DNA from 3 places in the Paenibacillus sp. FSL R5-0475 genome. Region 3 is predicted to be linked to each of the others. Evidence: predicted binding sites of a transcription regulator. Region 3 holds the regulator's gene; each other region holds the start of a gene.
The links. The regulator Rex, encoded in region 3, represses fermentation and respiration genes when NADH is low (regulators of the CRP and FNR family bind a similar motif). The targets are predictions, from matches to a motif close to TTGTGAAATATTTCACAA.
Positions count from the first base shown of each region.

Region 1: the regulator Rex is predicted to act here: its motif matches at 2,977-2,994, upstream of MKX41_RS26730 (flavocytochrome c).
Region 2: the regulator Rex is predicted to act here: its motif matches at 2,397-2,414, upstream of MKX41_RS14285 (polymer-forming cytoskeletal protein).

Region 1 is NZ_JBBORK010000001.1:5,964,078-5,970,152, reverse strand. Features, by position in the region: gene MKX41_RS26740 (ABC transporter permease) at 1-437, shown strand, start outside; gene MKX41_RS26735 (ABC transporter ATP-binding protein) at 454-1,296, shown strand; gene MKX41_RS26730 (flavocytochrome c) at 1,411-2,961, opposite strand; gene MKX41_RS26725 (WecB/TagA/CpsF family glycosyltransferase) at 3,165-3,914, opposite strand; gene MKX41_RS26720 (nucleotidyltransferase domain-containing protein) at 3,993-4,874, opposite strand; gene MKX41_RS26715 (YncE family protein) at 5,060-6,075, shown strand, end outside.
Region 2 is NZ_JBBORK010000001.1:3,184,517-3,190,591, forward strand. Features, by position in the region: gene MKX41_RS14270 (LysR family transcriptional regulator) at 1-565, opposite strand, end outside; gene MKX41_RS14275 (histidine phosphatase family protein) at 721-1,338, shown strand; gene MKX41_RS14280 (hypothetical protein) at 1,403-1,648, opposite strand; gene MKX41_RS14285 (polymer-forming cytoskeletal protein) at 1,787-2,338, opposite strand; gene MKX41_RS14290 (LacI family DNA-binding transcriptional regulator) at 2,650-3,561, shown strand; gene MKX41_RS14295 (MFS transporter) at 3,611-4,876, shown strand; gene MKX41_RS14300 (hypothetical protein) at 4,900-5,652, opposite strand; gene MKX41_RS14305 (GNAT family N-acetyltransferase) at 5,649-6,075, opposite strand, start outside.
Region 3 is NZ_JBBORK010000001.1:3,355,102-3,361,176, forward strand. Features, by position in the region: gene MKX41_RS15030 (AAA family ATPase) at 1-1,054, opposite strand, end outside; gene MKX41_RS15035 (hypothetical protein) at 1,047-1,589, opposite strand; gene MKX41_RS15040 (cell wall elongation regulator TseB-like domain-containing protein) at 1,998-2,516, opposite strand; gene MKX41_RS15045 (amidohydrolase) at 2,686-3,987, opposite strand; gene MKX41_RS15050 (redox-sensing transcriptional repressor Rex) at 3,974-4,627, opposite strand; gene dinG (ATP-dependent DNA helicase DinG) at 4,759-6,075, opposite strand, start outside.

The DNA of each region.
Region 1 (6,075 bases), 2.6 Mb from region 3:
CACTGCTTATCATCTGGTTTGGCTTCGGTCTTTTGCCCAAAATCGTGCTGATTACACTGGTATGCTTCTTCCCGGTAGCTGTCGCTGCAATGGGCGGCTTGTCTCAAAGTGATCAGGTCATGATGAATTATATGAAAATGGCTGGCGCAAGCAAGTGGCAAATCTTCACCAAGCTGGAGCTTCCGTCTTCTATCCCGGCACTATTTTCCGGTGTGAAAATATCTGCTACTTATGCGGTTATGGGAGCCGTGGTCGCTGAGTGGATTGGCGCGGATAAAGGGATTGGCTATTATATGCTCCTGCAAAAATCGGCTTACCGTACGGATCGGATGTTTGTCGCTATTGTTATTATTGTGCTCCTTAGTCTTGTGCTTTTTGCGATTATCGCCTTGCTCGAAAAATGGTTAGTTCGCTGGAAACCGCGCCGTAACTCATAGAAAGGAAGATGCCTGTATGTCTCAAGTGACGCAAATAGAGCAAAGAACAACTGAAAACATAAGCTCTCCTGAAGCTCATACTGCACCACCTGCTCTTGAAGTAAGCGGCATCTCCAAGTCCTTCACCCATCGTCGCCGCGAGACGAACGTGCTTAACAACGTCTCTCTTAAGGTAGAGCAGCAAGAGTTCGTTTCGATCGTCGGTCCTTCCGGCTGCGGAAAAAGCACCTTATTCCATATGATCGGCGGACTAGTGAAGCCCGATGCAGGAACGATCCGCATGAACGGTAGAGCCGTTACGGGTCAACGTGGTGAAATCAGTTATATGCCGCAGCAGCCTGCGCTTTTTCCTTGGCGAACGATTGAAGATAATGTACTTCTAGCCGGGGAAATTAAAGGCGCTCTGCAGGATGGAGCTCGTGAAGAAGCGCGCCAGTGGCTCGCCAAGGTTGGCTTGAATGGATTCGAACAGGCTTATCCGCATATGCTGTCTGGTGGGATGCAACAGCGTGCTGCTTTTCTCAGAGCATTGCTGGCTCCGCAGGAGTTGATGCTGCTCGATGAACCTTTCAGCGCATTGGATGCACTAACTCGCAGTGAAATGCAGCGCTGGCTGCTGGAGCTGTGGGAGGAGAATCGCCGCTCCGTGCTATTCATTACCCATAACATCGAAGAAGCGTTGCTGCTCTCGAATCGTATTTATGTATTCTCGGGTCGCCCCGGCTCCATCCTACATACTGTTGATGTGCCATTTCCACGGCCACGCCGCGATGAGATTACGGATTCCCCGGAATTCCTTAAACTCAAACGCCAGCTGTCACAGTGGATGCGAGAAGAACAAGCTAAAAGCGAGAAGTAGCTTTTTGAATAGAGGTCACTCCACTCACTTTAAACGAGAGATTAAACAAAGAACCGCCCGGGCTTCAATTAGCCCAAGCGGTTCTTTTGTTTTAACCAGAATAGCAGTTAAATCTTATTGTGCTTGTACAAACTCAGCAGATTTAATCCCTGCTTGACGGCCGAAAATAATGATTTCAGCTACAGAGTTACCACCGATCCGGTTTTGACCGTGCAATCCACCTGTAACTTCACCAGCCGCATACAGGCCAGGAATAGCAGCGCCGTCTTTATTTAATACTTCTGTGTTCGTATTGATCTTCACACCGCCCATGGTGTAATGAATCCCTGGGGCGATCTTAATAGCGTAGTAAGGACCCGCGGATAAATCATTGTCCATCCCTGTTGTTCTGCCGAATTCAGCATCGTTCTTGTTCTTTACCGCGCTGTTCCAAGTATCAAGTGTCGCTTTTAGCTTATCGGCTGGAACACCGATTTCTTTCGCCAATGCTTCGATGGTATCCGCTTGGATCACGAAGCCCATTTTGTCATATTGTTCAATTGCTTTCACGCGTGATTTGACGCCGGAATCAAAGACAAGCGTTGCCGCTTTTTCAGGAAGTGCATTGATCGCTTCGGTAACTTTATCACGTGTAGTCAATTCGTTTACGAACCGTGTGCCTTCGCTATTCACGAGGATAGAACCTTCGCCGCGTACAGCTTCCCCGATCAGATAAGATTTTTCTTGTTGAACTGTTGGGTGAACCTGGATTTGATCCATATCAACGGTGGTTCCGCCAAGTGCCTCAATCATCTTGATGCCGTCGCCGGTACTGCCGATTTGGTTAGTCGTTACGTATCCTTCCAGATCAGGTCTAACTTTTGATATCATATCCATGTTGGATCCAAAACCACCTGTTGTTACAACAACTGCCTTCGCTGTAATGGTTTTTTCATCAGCTTGGTTAAAGAGTACTTTGACACCGTTAGCCTTACCGTCTTTTTGAGTAATTTCTTTAACATCCGCGTTCACAAACAGTGGAATTTCTTTTTCTTGTACGTTTCTAACCAATCCTTTGACAAGGTATTGGCCTACCGCAGAGCCGTCTTCTGGACGGTGGGTGCGTTTTTCGCTCATGCCGCCTGTGATCGTAATATTGTTCAGCTTGATTCCGATCGAATCCAACCAATCGATTGCACTTGCGGAATTGTCAACGAAGAAACGAAGCATCTCTTTATCGTTCGTGTCATGGCCGCCCTTTAGTGTCTCTTCATAAAACTTATCATTGCTATCTTCAATGCTTTGCTCTTTTTGAAATTTCGTTTGGGAAGCGTTCATTCCTGAGGAGGATTTACTTGTATTCCCACCTGCAACCGGCATTTTTTCTAAAATAACAGGGTTCAAGCCTTTGGCCTTAGCTTCCAGTGCAGCAGACATTCCTGCACCACCAGCACCAACAATAACGATATCATAATTATCTTTTAATTGATCCAGTGGTGTGTAACTAGCTTCTGATGCACCTGATACGGCTTCAGCTTTATCATTTTTGGCCGTCTCATTTACCTTACTTTTGTTCTCGTTGCCATTACTATTACCTGCGCTGTTGCTATTACTGTTACCGCAGCCTGCGATTACGAGCATGACAGAGAGAATGAGAATGAGAGCAGTACTTGTTGTCTTCTTCATCTTTATAACGCCCCTTTGTGAATGTTTTCACATTAATGATAACGCAAAGATGCTGTTTTGGGAAGTTTTTTATGTAATTAGTTATGGTTACTGTTACATTTCCATGAATATTTTCATTTAAATTTTCATAAAAATTCTTAATTTCAATATTTCCTCAGCTTACTACTCAAAAAAAGCCACCCTTTCCAGAGCGGCCATCTGCCTTATTTCCTAATCATAGCTCGATACACGAATTTAGGAAGAACTGCTTGCCTGCGCCAGCGCGACTTTTGTCCTTTGGCCACAGGTGCGAATAAGAGTCGATGCAGCCACTCCAAATTGAGTTTCTTCCATATCGCAGGGGCTGGAGTCACTTTTCCCGCTATAACATCCAAGCTTCCCCCCACGCCAAACACAACCTTAACCTGAGAAAGCGCCTGTTTATGCTTATAAACCCACTTGTCAGAGTATGGAGCCCCCATCGCGACAATCAGGAAATCTGGCTGTGCGTGCTGAATCTCTGCCACAATGGCCGGTTCCTCTTCTTTAGCAAGAAAACCATTATGTCTTCCGGCAATTTTCACATTCGGATATAGCTCTGTAATCTTTTCGACCGCTTTACAGCTGGTATGCTCATCCGTGCCTAAGAAATAAAAGCTCCAGCCCAGCTTATTCCCTTGTGCGAGCAGCTCAAGAAGTAGTTCATACCCCGTAACTCGTTCAGCTATAGGGTCACCTTTTCTTCTCGATGCCAGCACAATGCCAATCCCATCAGGAGTAATCAAATCTGCCTCATGGAGTATGGTTCGAAGCAGCTCATCCGATTGGCTTGTTATCGTAATTTCCGGGTTCGCCGTAATCAAATGAAATAGCTTCGGTTCTCCGGATTGAATATGTTTTGTTAGATGAAGTGTTGTCTCGTTTAGTGTTAGTTTTGAAAAAGGAACGCCTAATATAGAGACTGTCCCAGCCATTTAATCACCTCTTACTGAAAAGTCCATTCCAGTATACCTTACCGTAATCAAGAAGGATAGTCAGCGTCATTACTCCGTTTATTCCTCCAAAAACTTCCACCACTCTATTAACCAAGGTTCATCGATCCCCCGCAGGCGGAATTCCTCCAAAAGTATCTTTCGAAATTGTTTTTCCATTTTGACAAAATTATTGTCCTCCTGGTACATGGGAGCAAAGGATTCATCCTCTCTAAGATAACTCCAAAAATCGCCTGCACACTCCAAAATCTTTCGACCTACGACCGTTTGCTGCGCTACGGGAACAAGCCATTTGTCATAGGGATACGGATAACCTTCAATAGTGATTGCACAGCGTAAAGCCTCTTTATAAAGGGAAACCGCTAAGAACAAGATGGGAAAGGCGTCGCCACGAACTACAGGATTATCTAGACTTCTGGCATAGCTTCTTAGCTGTATGTATGAATTCTTACGAAATTTCATTAGTACTTCAGGTTGGAGTGGAACATAGGAATGAAAAAGTGGCTTCAGATCCAGCAGATCGTAGTAAATATAGGACACTGATGCATTCCACAGCCATTCCATATCCCCGCTCATTAAAGCTTCTTTGATATCAGATATTTTATGGAGTGTATAATGCCCTGTCTTCCCACTCGGAAGCCTTAAATCCATAAAAAAACTACTGTGCTCCGGAATCAGCCCTGCTTCCTCGAACCGATGATTAATACTGTTGTAAGACTCATCCTCACAAATAATGATTATATCTACATCCGACTGCCCATCTACCACCCCGAGTGCGGTCGATCCATCTAGGATAATGCTTACCCTCTGACGATCTTCTTGCAATAACGGATGATTTAGGATCTCTTGCGTAATGAACTTTCCAATCTCCTCTAGTAATTCGCGATGAAGTAGCAACTTATCAGGTGTTAGTAAAATATCCGACAATACTGATTTCATCATCGTATCCATCAGCCTCCAATCGATCTCAATCCCCTTGTAAATATAGCGCTTACATTTAATCTGAAATGTGGATTTGGGAATATCATTCTATACTCTAGAGATACATCTTGCAACGATATATAGTACCCTTTTGCCCTTGCCCAAATATAATGAATCATCTAGTCATTTGAAGAGGGGGTTATATCATGGCGTTACCCACCATCATAACCACAGTTCCTACATCCGTACCTGTCGGAGATATTGAGGTAAATCCCATCACCAATCGGGTATACTTCGTAAATCCTAACACTACAGCCGGAACTGTTGGTGTATTAAGCACCCTGACCAATCGGATCATTGCAACCATACAAGTAGGTAGATTTCCGCTCAAGCTTGCCATCAACCCAAGAACAAACCGTGTGTACGTCACCAACTTCCGCGATGGAACGGTATCTGTAATTAGCGGACGGACAAACCGTGTAATCAAGACCCTCCAAGTAGGCAGGAACCCTGATAGTGTTAACGTTAATGTTCGAACGAACCTGATTTATGTGTCGAGTGCCTCTGGCATCGTAACCGTCATCGATGGCAGATCGAACTGCATTCGGACTACTATCCAGATCGGCGGCCGCCCTTCCGCTATCGTCATTAATAAACGTACCAATCGCATTTATGTAACGAATACGATAAACAATTCCGTATCTGTCATTAACGGTAGTACACAAACTGTAATAGCAACCATCAAGGTTGGCAACAACCCAGTAATCACACCTGCGCTAAATCCGATTACGAACCGTATTTATGTAGCGAACAACTTAAGCCGCTTTCTTTCCGTGATCAATGGCCGCACCAACAAGCTCCTCAAGAATGTACAGCTTGGACGGTTACAAAGCGAGGTCATCCTTAATCCGCTTACAAACCGTGTTTACGTGTCCAGTGCTCAACAGGTTAAACAAGGGAAGCTTTTTGTGCTTAATGGAAATACCAATAAAGTGATTGCAACTAGAGTGTTATCTTCCTCCTCCAGCACATTCATCAACCCGATTACAAATCATTTATTTGTCAGTAATTTCAATAAGAACAGAATGTCCGTGTATAACGCCAGTACGTTTAAAAGAATCGCGGTATTCCCCTCCGTAACAGGCGTAAACATCGCACTTAATCCACTAACGAACAGGTTATATGTCGCAAACGACAATTCCATCACAGTCATTCAGGATGG
Region 2 (6,075 bases), 170 kb from region 3:
CTTCCTCAAAGCTAACCTCCTGCTTGGCTAAAGAATGATTTGAAGAAACTACGAACACATACTCGTCCTTGTACAACTCCCGATGTTCGAACACCCCTGTATGATGAGAAGGAAACGCCATATCACTATAAATCGCCACGTCTGCTTCAAAGTTATTTAATTGTTCCATGACTTCATGAGAATTAGCAGTAGAGATCTGAATTTTAACCTTCGGAAAAGATTGTTTGTATAATGATGCCCACCGGGGGATGAGTATGCTTGTGGCCAGGTAATTACCTGCAATCCGAATATGACCCGCAGGAAATTTATGATAATCCTCAATAATCTGCTGTACCTGTTCACCCATAGCAAATAACTTTTCAAGTGGTTCGATCAGTTTTCTCCCAATCGGTGTTAGCACCATTCTCTTTCCTATGACCTCTAATAATACGATATTATTCTCCCGTTCAAATTTGCGGATCTGCGCTGATATAGCGGGTTGACTAATGTGCAAACGTTCGGAGGCTTTGGTCACACTCCCTGTTATCGCAACATAATAAAACAATTTTAATACATGATAGTTCATCCTGATTTCTTCCTAACTATATAAAATATAATCATATTTAACGGACCTTCGGCTTTCTTATTATAACTATACATTATGAATATTAACTATTATATATTGTTTATTTATAATTATTTATCTTATACTTACAACTATTCAAAAGGGAGGTTTCGTTAATGAAAGAGACAGTATTATTTCTAACCCGTCACGGGCAGACCGAATGGAATTTGCAGAAAAGAATGCAAGGACATCAAAATTCAGCGTTAACAGCCTTGGGTGAACAGCAAGCGGAATGGTTGAGAGAACGTTTGGAAGGTGAGAATTTAGGAGCCATTTATTCTAGTACTAGTCCAAGAGCATTGCATACTGCGCAGATTTTACGAGGAAATCGGAGTTTACCGATTCAACAGCAAGCTTCATTAATGGAAATTAACATGGGCATTTGGGAAGGAATGAACACAGATCAGATTGAACAAGAATATCCATTACAGTACACCCATTTTTTCACCAGACCTGATCTTTTTATTCCTCTAGCCCCAGGTGAGACCTATAGTCAGCTTGAACAAAGAGTAACGCCAACTATGGAGCGTATCATTAACGATAATGAAGGACATGAGGTACTTATTGTCACGCATCGGATGACCCTGAAAGTCATTATGGCTCATTTTCTCAATAAATCATTGCAGGAATTAGGGGAACTACCGGATATTCTCTCTACAGCATTGTGTAAAGTAACCCTAACTGACAACAATACAACTATCGATCTGTACGGCGATACTTCACATTATCAATGAATCCTTCTCAAAAATAAAAAAGGAAACTCCGATTTAAATGGGGTTCCCTTTTTAGACTTCAATTTTAAATTTCCACACTTTTGATTGTAAAGCTGCGAACCTTCATCCATTTTCCTGAAATAAATTCGTCAATTGTTTTCGTCTTCGGTCTAACACAAAAACGATGCTTGCTCCCTTTATCAAAACCAACTGCTTCAAAAATCAGGCCGTCACCTATTTGCTCCTTAAAGAACACTTGCTTAAGTCCCAATCTATTTAACATTTCAAGCTTTACACTTTCGATATATGTGCGTGAATACTCCTTAGACATATGTGTTCCTCCTAGTAGTGGTAGTAATATTATAAGTTCAATATTAAGAAAATCAACCGAAGATCACATAATCACAAAAAGAAAAAAGCCAACCCATAGTCTATGGATTGGCTTCTACTATATAAGTTGATTACGAAATTATTTAACTTCTGTTGTTCCAGTCACTTTTCCATCAATAACAGCTGATGTTTTCAGATCTTCGCTTGCGAAATAGAGGTTACCATCAATAGTGGCGGTTTCAGGCAGAGTAAAGCCTTTCGCTTCTACATAAACATCGCCTTTAATCGTTCCGCCTTCAACTTTCAAATTCTCACTTTGTACTGTAAACTTTGGTACGGTTAGTGTATAAGTAGCAGTGATCTTGTGATCAGCATCTTGCGAATAAAGGGCAATCTTACGGTAGATGTCGCCATCTGCGGCTCCTTTATTACGGAATTCTCCAGCTACAACAACCTCATCAGGAATCGTTACATCATTTAGAATCGCAACAATCCAGTTTCCATCTTTGCTAACAGCCTTAGTAAATGCATCTGCTTGATTCACAATCGAAGCTGTAGTGACAGCATCTGTCTGCTCAGCAGCCGGAGCTGAAGTTGCCGCCGAATTGTTTGCTTTATCCTCATTTGCTCCACAACCTGCCAATACTGCTACCGAAACCCCAGCCACTAAAATCATTTTAAATAGTCTCATTTTCGATTCCCCCTAATTTTGATTATGAATTAATTATATATTAAAATTCTTAATAATTAAGTGAATAATTTCACAAATTTGTGTCAGTATCTAAAGCGGTTTCACAGCGTTCTCTCTTCCCGATTAAGATTTGTTCCCATGAGTCACGCCTCTTCTCGCTGACTGATTTAGGTTCTTACATCTATTTACCCAAATTATAAAAATGAACACAAGCATCATTTGCTTCTTGGTATAAAGTCAATCGTTGACTCTTTTCAAGTGTTAATGATAATATTTGGAAATAAATATCTCAGCAAGGGAGAAGTTTACTGGTGAAAAAGACTACAATGAAAGACATCGCGCTACAAGCTAATGTCTCCGTTGCGACTGTAAGCTATGTTCTGAACCGCGTCGATAACCAAACCATTCCTGAGAAGACCCGCAATCAAATTCTGTCACTTGCCGAAGAACTTCATTACATTCCTAATCTAGCAGCCCGTTCACTTGCCAATAAAAAAACGGGATTAGTAGGGATACTTGTCAATCATTCTGCTTATATGCCACCTTGGAAACTCTATGACCAGTTCACCTTTATCCGTGCTTTGGAACAGCGTTTAACGGATGCCGGATATCATACGCTGTTATATTCTCTTGGTACTGACCATCCTTCTCTGAATATCATCGTCGAAAGAAAGCTCGAAGCCGTCTTTCTGATCGATGTACACGATGAATCCTTCTATTCGATTTCCAAACATTTTGTAGAAGGCATCCCTTTGATTTTGATCGACAGCATGATTGAAGATAAGCTGTTTAAGCAAGTTCTTTACAATTATCGTTCAGCTCTACAAAAGGTAATGCCGGAGGATCTTTCACAGGTTTGTTTAATTATGGAGAGCTTCAATAACTCCCTACTCACTAGCTTTATCCAAGACAATCTTCCTTTACCTGAGAAAGCAATATTCAAAGTTCAAAATATGGAGGAATTGAATACAATCTTATCGGAGGGGATTTACAAAGAGGCCATAGTTATTAATGATTTTATCGGAAGTTGTGTTGAAAAATCCGGGGTATTCGCACGTCTTTCTGTTCTATGTACCTGTAATTGCCCAGAAATGCTTGGAGAAGACGTTCAGAAATTCATATTCACTGGGGATAAATCAGCCACTGCTTTTGAACTAATGCAGGAGTTGTTACATCGTCCTGACTACTCCAAACAAGAGAATAATCGTTATTTTGTTGATTAATTTTTTTTCGATATTCACTTAAGCGTTTAAGTCGAGAGGAGAGTTTCCCATGACAGATCCTGTATTAGCAAAACATGCATCCACCACCGCTCAATTCTATCCAACCCTTTGGGGAAACCGGAGATTTATGCTGCTACTCAGCTCCTATTCCATTTCTTTGTTTGGAAATACCTTTCACAGCATTGCTTTAAGTTTATGGGTACTTCAGACGACCGGAAGCGCTAAAATGATTGCCATTATTACCATAATCAATCTATTGCTCAGTTCTTTACTCGGATCGATAGGAGGCACACTCGCAGACAGGATCAATCGCAGAACCATTATGTTAATCACTGATTTGATAAGCTGCGGTCTAGCAGTTACGCTTGCTCTGGCCATTTCCATGTCTTCTACATCATTCATTATCGTGGCTATATTAACGGGACTTACGACAGTCTCAGCATTATTCCAATCTCCTGCGTATCAAGCTTCTATTACTACTGTTGTTGGTAAAGAACATGTACAAAAAGCGGTCGGGATTCTGAACTTGTCGGAGAACATCTGTAGGACGATTGGGTATTCGGCTGGAGGTATTTTTGTAGCAAGTTTTGGAGCGGCAGATGCCATTTTATTTGATGGAGCTACATTTTTCGTTTCCTTTCTACTAGTTCTTGTTGTCCGCTCCCTTCCACTCCCAAACCGAGTGAATACCGGACCTAAAGAAGAAAGAAAATTCACACAGGATCTTGCGGATGGCGTTCGTTATATTTGGAGATACCCCTTCGCCCGAGCAATAATCATCATGCTCCCCACGCTCACTTTGTTCTTTATGCCTTCACTGATGCTAACGCAAGTTATGGCCGTCAAAGTATGGAATTCTAGTCCCTTTCAGTTTGGACTCATGGAAGCCTGTATTCCACTAGGTTATATGATTGGTTCCAGCATGATCTTGTTTCTCAGCTCCAAATTAAAGAATCGCGGCTTCTTTATCATGACTGGACTGCTATGTCTGGGTCCCCTGTACCTCCTGTTATCGTTCGTCACTACTGCTGCCTTAGCTATTCCCATCATTCTTCTTATTGGCTTTATGTTCTCATTCTGTACATTGCTGATAAATACCATCCTCAGGCTGGAAGTTTCGGAGGATATACAAGGTAGAGTCTTCGGTGTACTTGGGTCCATTATGAGTGTAGCACCCTCACTTGGTCTTACAGCCGTTTCATTCCTGTCCGATCACTTCAGTCCAGCCCCTGTCATGGGTTCCATCGGAGTCCTGCTACTACTATTTGCTTTATTAACCTTGACCAAGTTAAAGGTGATTCGAAATTATAAGTAATTTTAGAACATATCTTATGACCGTTATCGCCCGTTTTTCCTAATAACGCGCCTATTATGAAGCTCGATCAGTAATTGAACAACTATAATGATCAATAGAAAGATTCCCACGACACCTGTTAAAAATGGATAAATTAGAGGGAAAAATACACTTGGATAACTTTTAGTAATATCCGAATAGTAGCCCATACCCATAAGTGATGTACCAGAGAACTCGATAAGCTTCACCCCTAGATGATTGTCACTTCTTTGAGCATAACTCAGCACCTTTTCTTCTATACTGCCATCATGTGAGATCGTGATTATTTTCCATTTTCTCTTTTCCATCGGCTGACTATCATCTGTAAGTCTTTGGACTATATTAATTTCTTTCTCGCCAGTCTTTCGATCCGTAACAGTGAGAATATCTATCCATGAGAAATATCTGCTTCCTCGTTCCCGATTAGACAGCCATATTTCATCAGGAGTTGAGATTTTTTGACCATTTAACAAAAACTGAACTTTCACAATATCTCCAGGCGGGACACTCTCCTCTTCATCCCAAAGGGTCAATTCTGCTTTCCTGCCTGTATTTTCTTCTTGGATCTTAATTTGCTTATCATCAACCGTTAGTTCTTGAACGTTTAACGTGTTATACCCTTTCTCAGCATGGTTGATCTCATAACGCTGATTGATTTGATCTGAAATCATATACTCACGGATATAGTTGAACAATGGGCTGAAAGAAATCGATAGCAAGAAAAATGAAATCACCGATAAATAAATTATTTTTTTCATAATGAATCCTTGTGAGCGATCTTCAGCTTGAAATTTTGTCTTGAGCCACCTTCGAGGCCATTTGGAACCCCATCCTGCAAAGGAAAGAAACCAAACTTCTGATAAAATCTTCTAGCAGGTTGGCCCTCTGGATGATCCTCACCAAAAGTAGTAACGAATATCTCTGCTGGGGTTTCGATACTTTCGATAATATAGTTAAGAAGTACTGTCGCTACACCCTTATTTCTCTCTATTGCTGAAACAGATAACCACCCAATCTTGTAATTAGGGGTATTGGATGAAGAGAATAACACAGCTCCAAGTAATCTTGAACCTGGCGAACCATTGTTTTCTCGTACACAAAAAGCGCTTTGTCGCCTGATATTTTTTTCTAACGCTAAAGTGAAATTCGGATCATCTACCATCGGCCCAAAAAGGGACTCC
Region 3 (6,075 bases):
TTCCGGGACGAAGGAGCTCTGCCATGATGGCATGTCCCAATTCATGAATGGCGACTCTCTTTTTCTCTTCATGATTTGTTTCTCTATCCGTTTTTTCACCCATCATTACCTTGTCAATCGCCATCGACAGATGCCGCTGCTCAACTTTCGTCAAGTCCTCACGCATCATATAAATCGCAGCCTCATTCATGACACTTTCAAGCTGAGCACCGGAAAAGCCATAGGCTTCTTCAGCGATTTTGTCGAGACTCACCTCTGTATGAAGAGGCTTATTCTTCGCATGCAATTCGAGAATCGATTTGCGGCCCTTTTTGTCAGGCATGTCCACTTGAATATGACGGTCGAAGCGTCCAGGACGTAACAATGCTGAATCAAGCATTTCTTTCCGGTTTGTTGCAGCTACCAGCAAAATACGCGGAGTTTCGTTATTATAAATACCATCCATCTCGGTCAATAGCTGATTTAAGGTCTGATCATATTCACGTTGCTGACCGCCTTCGCGCTTACCGCCAATTACGTCAATTTCATCAATAAAAATAATGGCACTTTGTTTGTTCTCCTTAACAGCACGGTTACGAGCATCCTTGAACAAATCGCGGATCCGACCAGCCCCGACACCAACATACATTTCTACAAATTCACTACCTGATGCAGCTACGAATACGGAGTTTGTATAATGCGCTGCTGCTCTGGCCATAAGGGTCTTACCTGTTCCTGGAGGGCCAGTGAGCAGAATCCCTTTCAAAGGACGAATCCCAAATTTACTAATCTCCTCGTGCCGGATCAAAAAATCGAGTGCCTCACGAAGCTCTTGCTTCGCATTGTCTTGCCCACCAATTTCTTCAAAAGTGAGCTTTGAAGGCCCTTCCTTCTGGCGTTTCTTCCCCGCACCAGCGTTCACCGTAAGCCCGCCACGCAAATGAGCAATTATAAGTAATGCAGTAAGCATTCCAGCTGCTATAACAATCGGGAATATATTAATACCTAAAAAAGCCATGAAAATAAACAGCACAGGAATAAATCCGAGTAAAATTTCTTTAAGGTACTTAGGCATTATTCCATACCCCCAAGGTCGCAGGTTTTCGCGGCAAAATAATAAATTTGCTTTCTTTTCCATTACTCAAGCTTACGTACACATTGTTGTCGTCGATATCAGTAGATGCTATCACATCTTTAAATTCCGTATTTTGCTGTTTCAATCTATCAAGTTCTGTAGGTATAATCGTATATTTACGGCTCTCCATGGCTTCAGCTACAGAGAACATCGCTTTATCCCAGTAATCATCCAATAGTTCACTTGAATTTTGCTCCACATCGAGTTTAAGTTTACGTCCTTCAATCACTGATTTTCCTTCTTTGGATACATACGATACTAGATCACGTAAATTCGTGCCCGGCTGCAAATCAAGTTTCAAAGTGACCTCATCGCGGTTAATACTAATATGTGAAGTATTTACTCCCTCAAATCCGGTTACAATCTTTTGGAGCGGTTCCTGTAAAGCAAACTGACGATATAAAAAGAATCCTCCGAATAATAGCATAGCCGACAGTAGAGACGTTATCAGTACAGGTACAAGACGTAATTTCAAGAAACGTCCTCCTCTCAAAGATGAAAAAATGTAAACAGAATGATCCAAAGTCATAGCTGCTAAGAGCTCACCAGAGCCTGACGTTCTACTAACACTGTTCTAATTACAAACAGTAGTATATCACAGGTGTATATACTATATTGAAAAAAAATGTGAAGATATTTAAAATTTTATTTTTTAATTCTTTCCATTTTATTTAATTTATTGATTTAATTCGACAAAAAAAGGGCTGTTACTCTTAAAATAACAGACCTTTTTTCGTATGAATCTTTAAATCCCAATATATAAATCCACTCTTATAGTATATCACAATTCGTGTACTAATAGTATATCAAATAATATGTCATTTTAAAAAACAAGCGAACCATAAATGGTCCGCTTGTTTCTCTTATAATGCCTTTGTTTAATTTAGCGGCTAGGTAAACTGTAACCTTCACCCATTCGAGCCCCATCCGAGAACCGATAAAATTGATAATAATATCGACCGCTTTGTTTATAAAAAAGCTGCCAAGCATACTCCCCGTTATATACTCCTGGCAACAACCGCTCAATGCTGATGTCCGGAAGATCGGCTTTTATAAGGCTACGCATTTTCGCTTCAGAGGTCCCTTTACTTAGTTCTTCAGCATATACTGCGTCGGTTCCTTCAGCAAACTTCCCGTCTACAGTAAAACGTACCCAAACCATCAACTCGGTCCCGGCTTCATTCTTCCCTGTTAAGACCCAGTACACCGCATTTTCATCCCACACGGATTTCTGCGCTTTGGTTACCTCTGTCAGACCAGCACTGGTTTTAGCGACATCCTTAGCGATATCTCGCTCGTTCCATTGATCTTTCATAATATAAGCATAGAACTGGATAAGTCCAAACAGAAGGAGCAGAATCAGAACTGACCCCAGGAGGATCCATTTTTTCCTTTTCTTCAAGGTACAGCTCCCTTTCTAGTAATATATCTTTTTTGATTATATAACACACCTGTGTGTTTATCCAAAGTTTCATATCCAATTCAATGATCTAATGATCAGAAACACAAAAGGCTGTAACTTTGCAATCGCAGAAAGTCACAGCCTTTCAGTTATTCGTTATGATCTTAGACTACCGTTTAAGCAGTCCATCAAATGATTCTTGCGCCTTACGACGGATTGCTTCCTCATCTAGCGTTACACATTCTCCGTGTTTTACAACCTGTTTACCATTCACCCATACATGCTCAACATCCTTGGCACTGGCAGAGTATACAGCATGAGACAACAGATCTGTATGTGGTAGCAAATGCGGCTGGTCTATATCAATCGCGATAAAGTCCGCTTTCATGCCAACAGCGAGTCTACCCACATCATTTAAAAAGATAGACTTTGCGCCATACTCTGTAGCTATACGCAGCGCTTCCGGAGCTGGAACAGCCGTCGGATCACCACTTACACCTTTATGGATGAGGGCTGCAAGACGCATCTCTTCAAACATATCCAGGTTATTATTGCTTGCCGCACCATCTGTACCCAGTGACACCTTCACACCAGCCTTTAGAAGATCCGTAACCCGAGCCACTCCACTAGCCAGTTTCAGATTACTTCCTGGGTTATGAGACACGCCTACATCATGACGAGCCAGTATCTCGATCTCTTCATCATTCAAATGAACGCCATGAGCAACAATAGACGGACGAGTGAACATTCCAAGCTTCTCTAAATGCGCTACAGGCCGAAGTCCGTAATCCACCACATTCTGCTCCACTTCGCGTTTGGTCTCGGACATATGGGTATGCATCGGTAAATCCAAATCATGTGCCGCTTGTACAAACTTAACAAAGAAGTCCGGTGGGCAAGTATATGGGGCGTGTGGCGAGATCATCGTCGTAATTCTGCCGCCAGCCTTACCATGCCAATTTCGTGCAAAAGAAATCGCTTCCGCAAGCTTGTGATTTTGTACTTCCTCTGGGCATAATCCGATTACGCCTCTCATCAGTACAGAACGAATGCCTGATAATTCGACTACCTCTGCTACTCGATCCATATGATCATACATATCCAAGAAGGTTGTAGTACCACCTTTTAGCATTTCCAGTACCGACAAGGAGGTTCCCCAGTATACATCTTCTCCAGTGAATTTCGCTTCCATCGGCCACATCTTCTCTTGAAGCCACACCTGAAGTGCCAAATCATCTCCATAACCACGAAGCAATGACATTGCCGCATGGCCATGTGTGTTTACCAGACCTGGCATAAACAGCAGACGACTGCCATCAACAACTTGCACATCATCTTCCATTAAAGGCTCTTCTTTTCCTATGTAAGTGATCAAATCATCTTCAATAGTCATATATCCATTCAGAACCGGCTCATCCGTTCCCGGAATAAGAAAACGCCCGCCCTTAATAATCGTTTTACTGCTCTTCATTTCCGGTTTCTTCCTTTCCATCTTTCAAATAATAAGCAAGGCTTTGCAAATCCGTTGTAAAATCGGCAGCATGAACCCGGATATTCGATGGTGTTTTTAGAATCACTGGTGCAAAATTCAAAATCGCCTCAATGCCAGACTCAATGAGAATATCTGCTACATTCTGCGCTTCTGAATCAGGCACAGTAATGATCCCAATTCGAATACCTTGCTCACGAACCGTCTGACCAAGCTCCTCCATCGGCTGAACGGTAAGAGAGTTGATTTTCCGCCCTACCTTAGGTGCATAGGAGTCAAATATAGCGGTAATCTTCATAGTATCTTTCAGATAAGCATTGTAATTAGATAATGCATGTCCAAGGTTACCGGCACCTACTAAAGCCACATTCAATTGTTGATCCAGCTTCAGAATATGACGGATTTTTTCAATAAGATAAGTTACGTCATACCCGATACCTTTTCTACCAAAGTCTCCAAAATAAGCTAAATCTTTACGAATTTGAGCAGGATTCAAATCAAGTTTTTGTCCTAGTTCTTGTGAGGAAACGGTTAATATTTCACGTTTCTGGAGATCATTCAAGAAACGCAAGTACACAGGAAGTCTGCGAACAACGGCTTCTGATATTTTATCCGATTTCATAATTTACCTCCTAATTTAAGTGATATTCTGTTCAAATCCTATCGAAATATCTGCACCTCGTCTCAAGGAAGAGCGGTATTCTTATACCGCCCTTCCTTGTAGAGAGATTAATAAGATCGATGACGTTCTTTTCAAGAAACGCCTCCGTCTTCCAACCACTCCGCTATACGAGGAACCATTTGATCCGTAAGCATATGCTCCATTTTCGGGCCAGGCAACGAATAGAGGAAATACTTCCCATAGTGAGATTCGATCACCCTTGTGTCATACACAATAACAATACCCCGATCTTGCGCTGTCCGTACCAGCCTCCCAAATCCTTGCTTGAAGCGAATAACCGCCTGAGGAACAGACAACTTCATGAACGGATTCTTTTTCTGGGCTTGTAATAACTCAGACTTCGCTTCCGCTAGGGGGTGGTTTGGCGGTTGAAATGGGAGTCTCACGATGGCCAAGCATGTTAATGCTTCACCTGGAATATCTACACCCTCCCAAAAGCTGCTTGTTCCTAACAGTACAGAAGCTGCACTGTCCTGAAAACGGCGGATCAGCTTGCTACGGCTGCCCCCCTCCACGCCTTGACCTAACACCGTGATCTCTTGTGAGGCTAGAGCCTCTTTCAGAGGATCGTAAACCTGGCGTAGCATCTTGTAAGAAGTAAACAGGACAAGCATCCGCCCACGTGTTGTAATAGCTGCTTCTGCTAGTGACTGTACGAGTGTATCGACAAATCGGGCATCGCCTACACTCCCCTTCACACTTGGGAAATCCCGCGGAATAACTAACAGCGCCTGCTCCCGATACTTAAAGGGAGAAGGCAGGAGTGATGTCATCAGACGCCCCTCTTCCGCAGCTTCATTAAGTCCGAGATTATCAATCATAAACTGGAAAGATTTATCGACAGAGAGTGTCGCCGAAGTTAGTACGATACTTTTCTTCTTGTCGAAAAACAGCTCCTTAAGCTGAGTACTAACATCAACAGGAACGGCATACAGCTGTAGCGATTTACTGCGATAATTTCCATTCGCCTCCAGCCAATATACTACATTCTCATCATTTAATCCCATAAAAAACCGTACTTGCTCACGTATAGAAGCTAAATCCTTAAATAAGCCGCTAATATCGGTAACTAGGCTATCTGAGGAAGATTGACCTTCTTGATCTCGCATCTCATTAAGCATTTTATCACCTTTACGGATAATTTCGCTTAATGTCAGATTCATAGTATTCTCTAGAGCAACCAATTCATCCCAATCTTTCGGTTTACGGGTAGGAAGTAGCCGCATGACTAACTGGCCGGCTTCTCCCGCCGCTGCATCGCTGCGTTCCGGCAAGAGGCTGAATAGTTTATCACTAAGCAGATCCCAGGTTTCTTTTACGGTAAGAAGATCCGGATAGATTCTATCGATTACTCCGCTCCATTCAGAAGCTTCCTCACTGCCTGATGA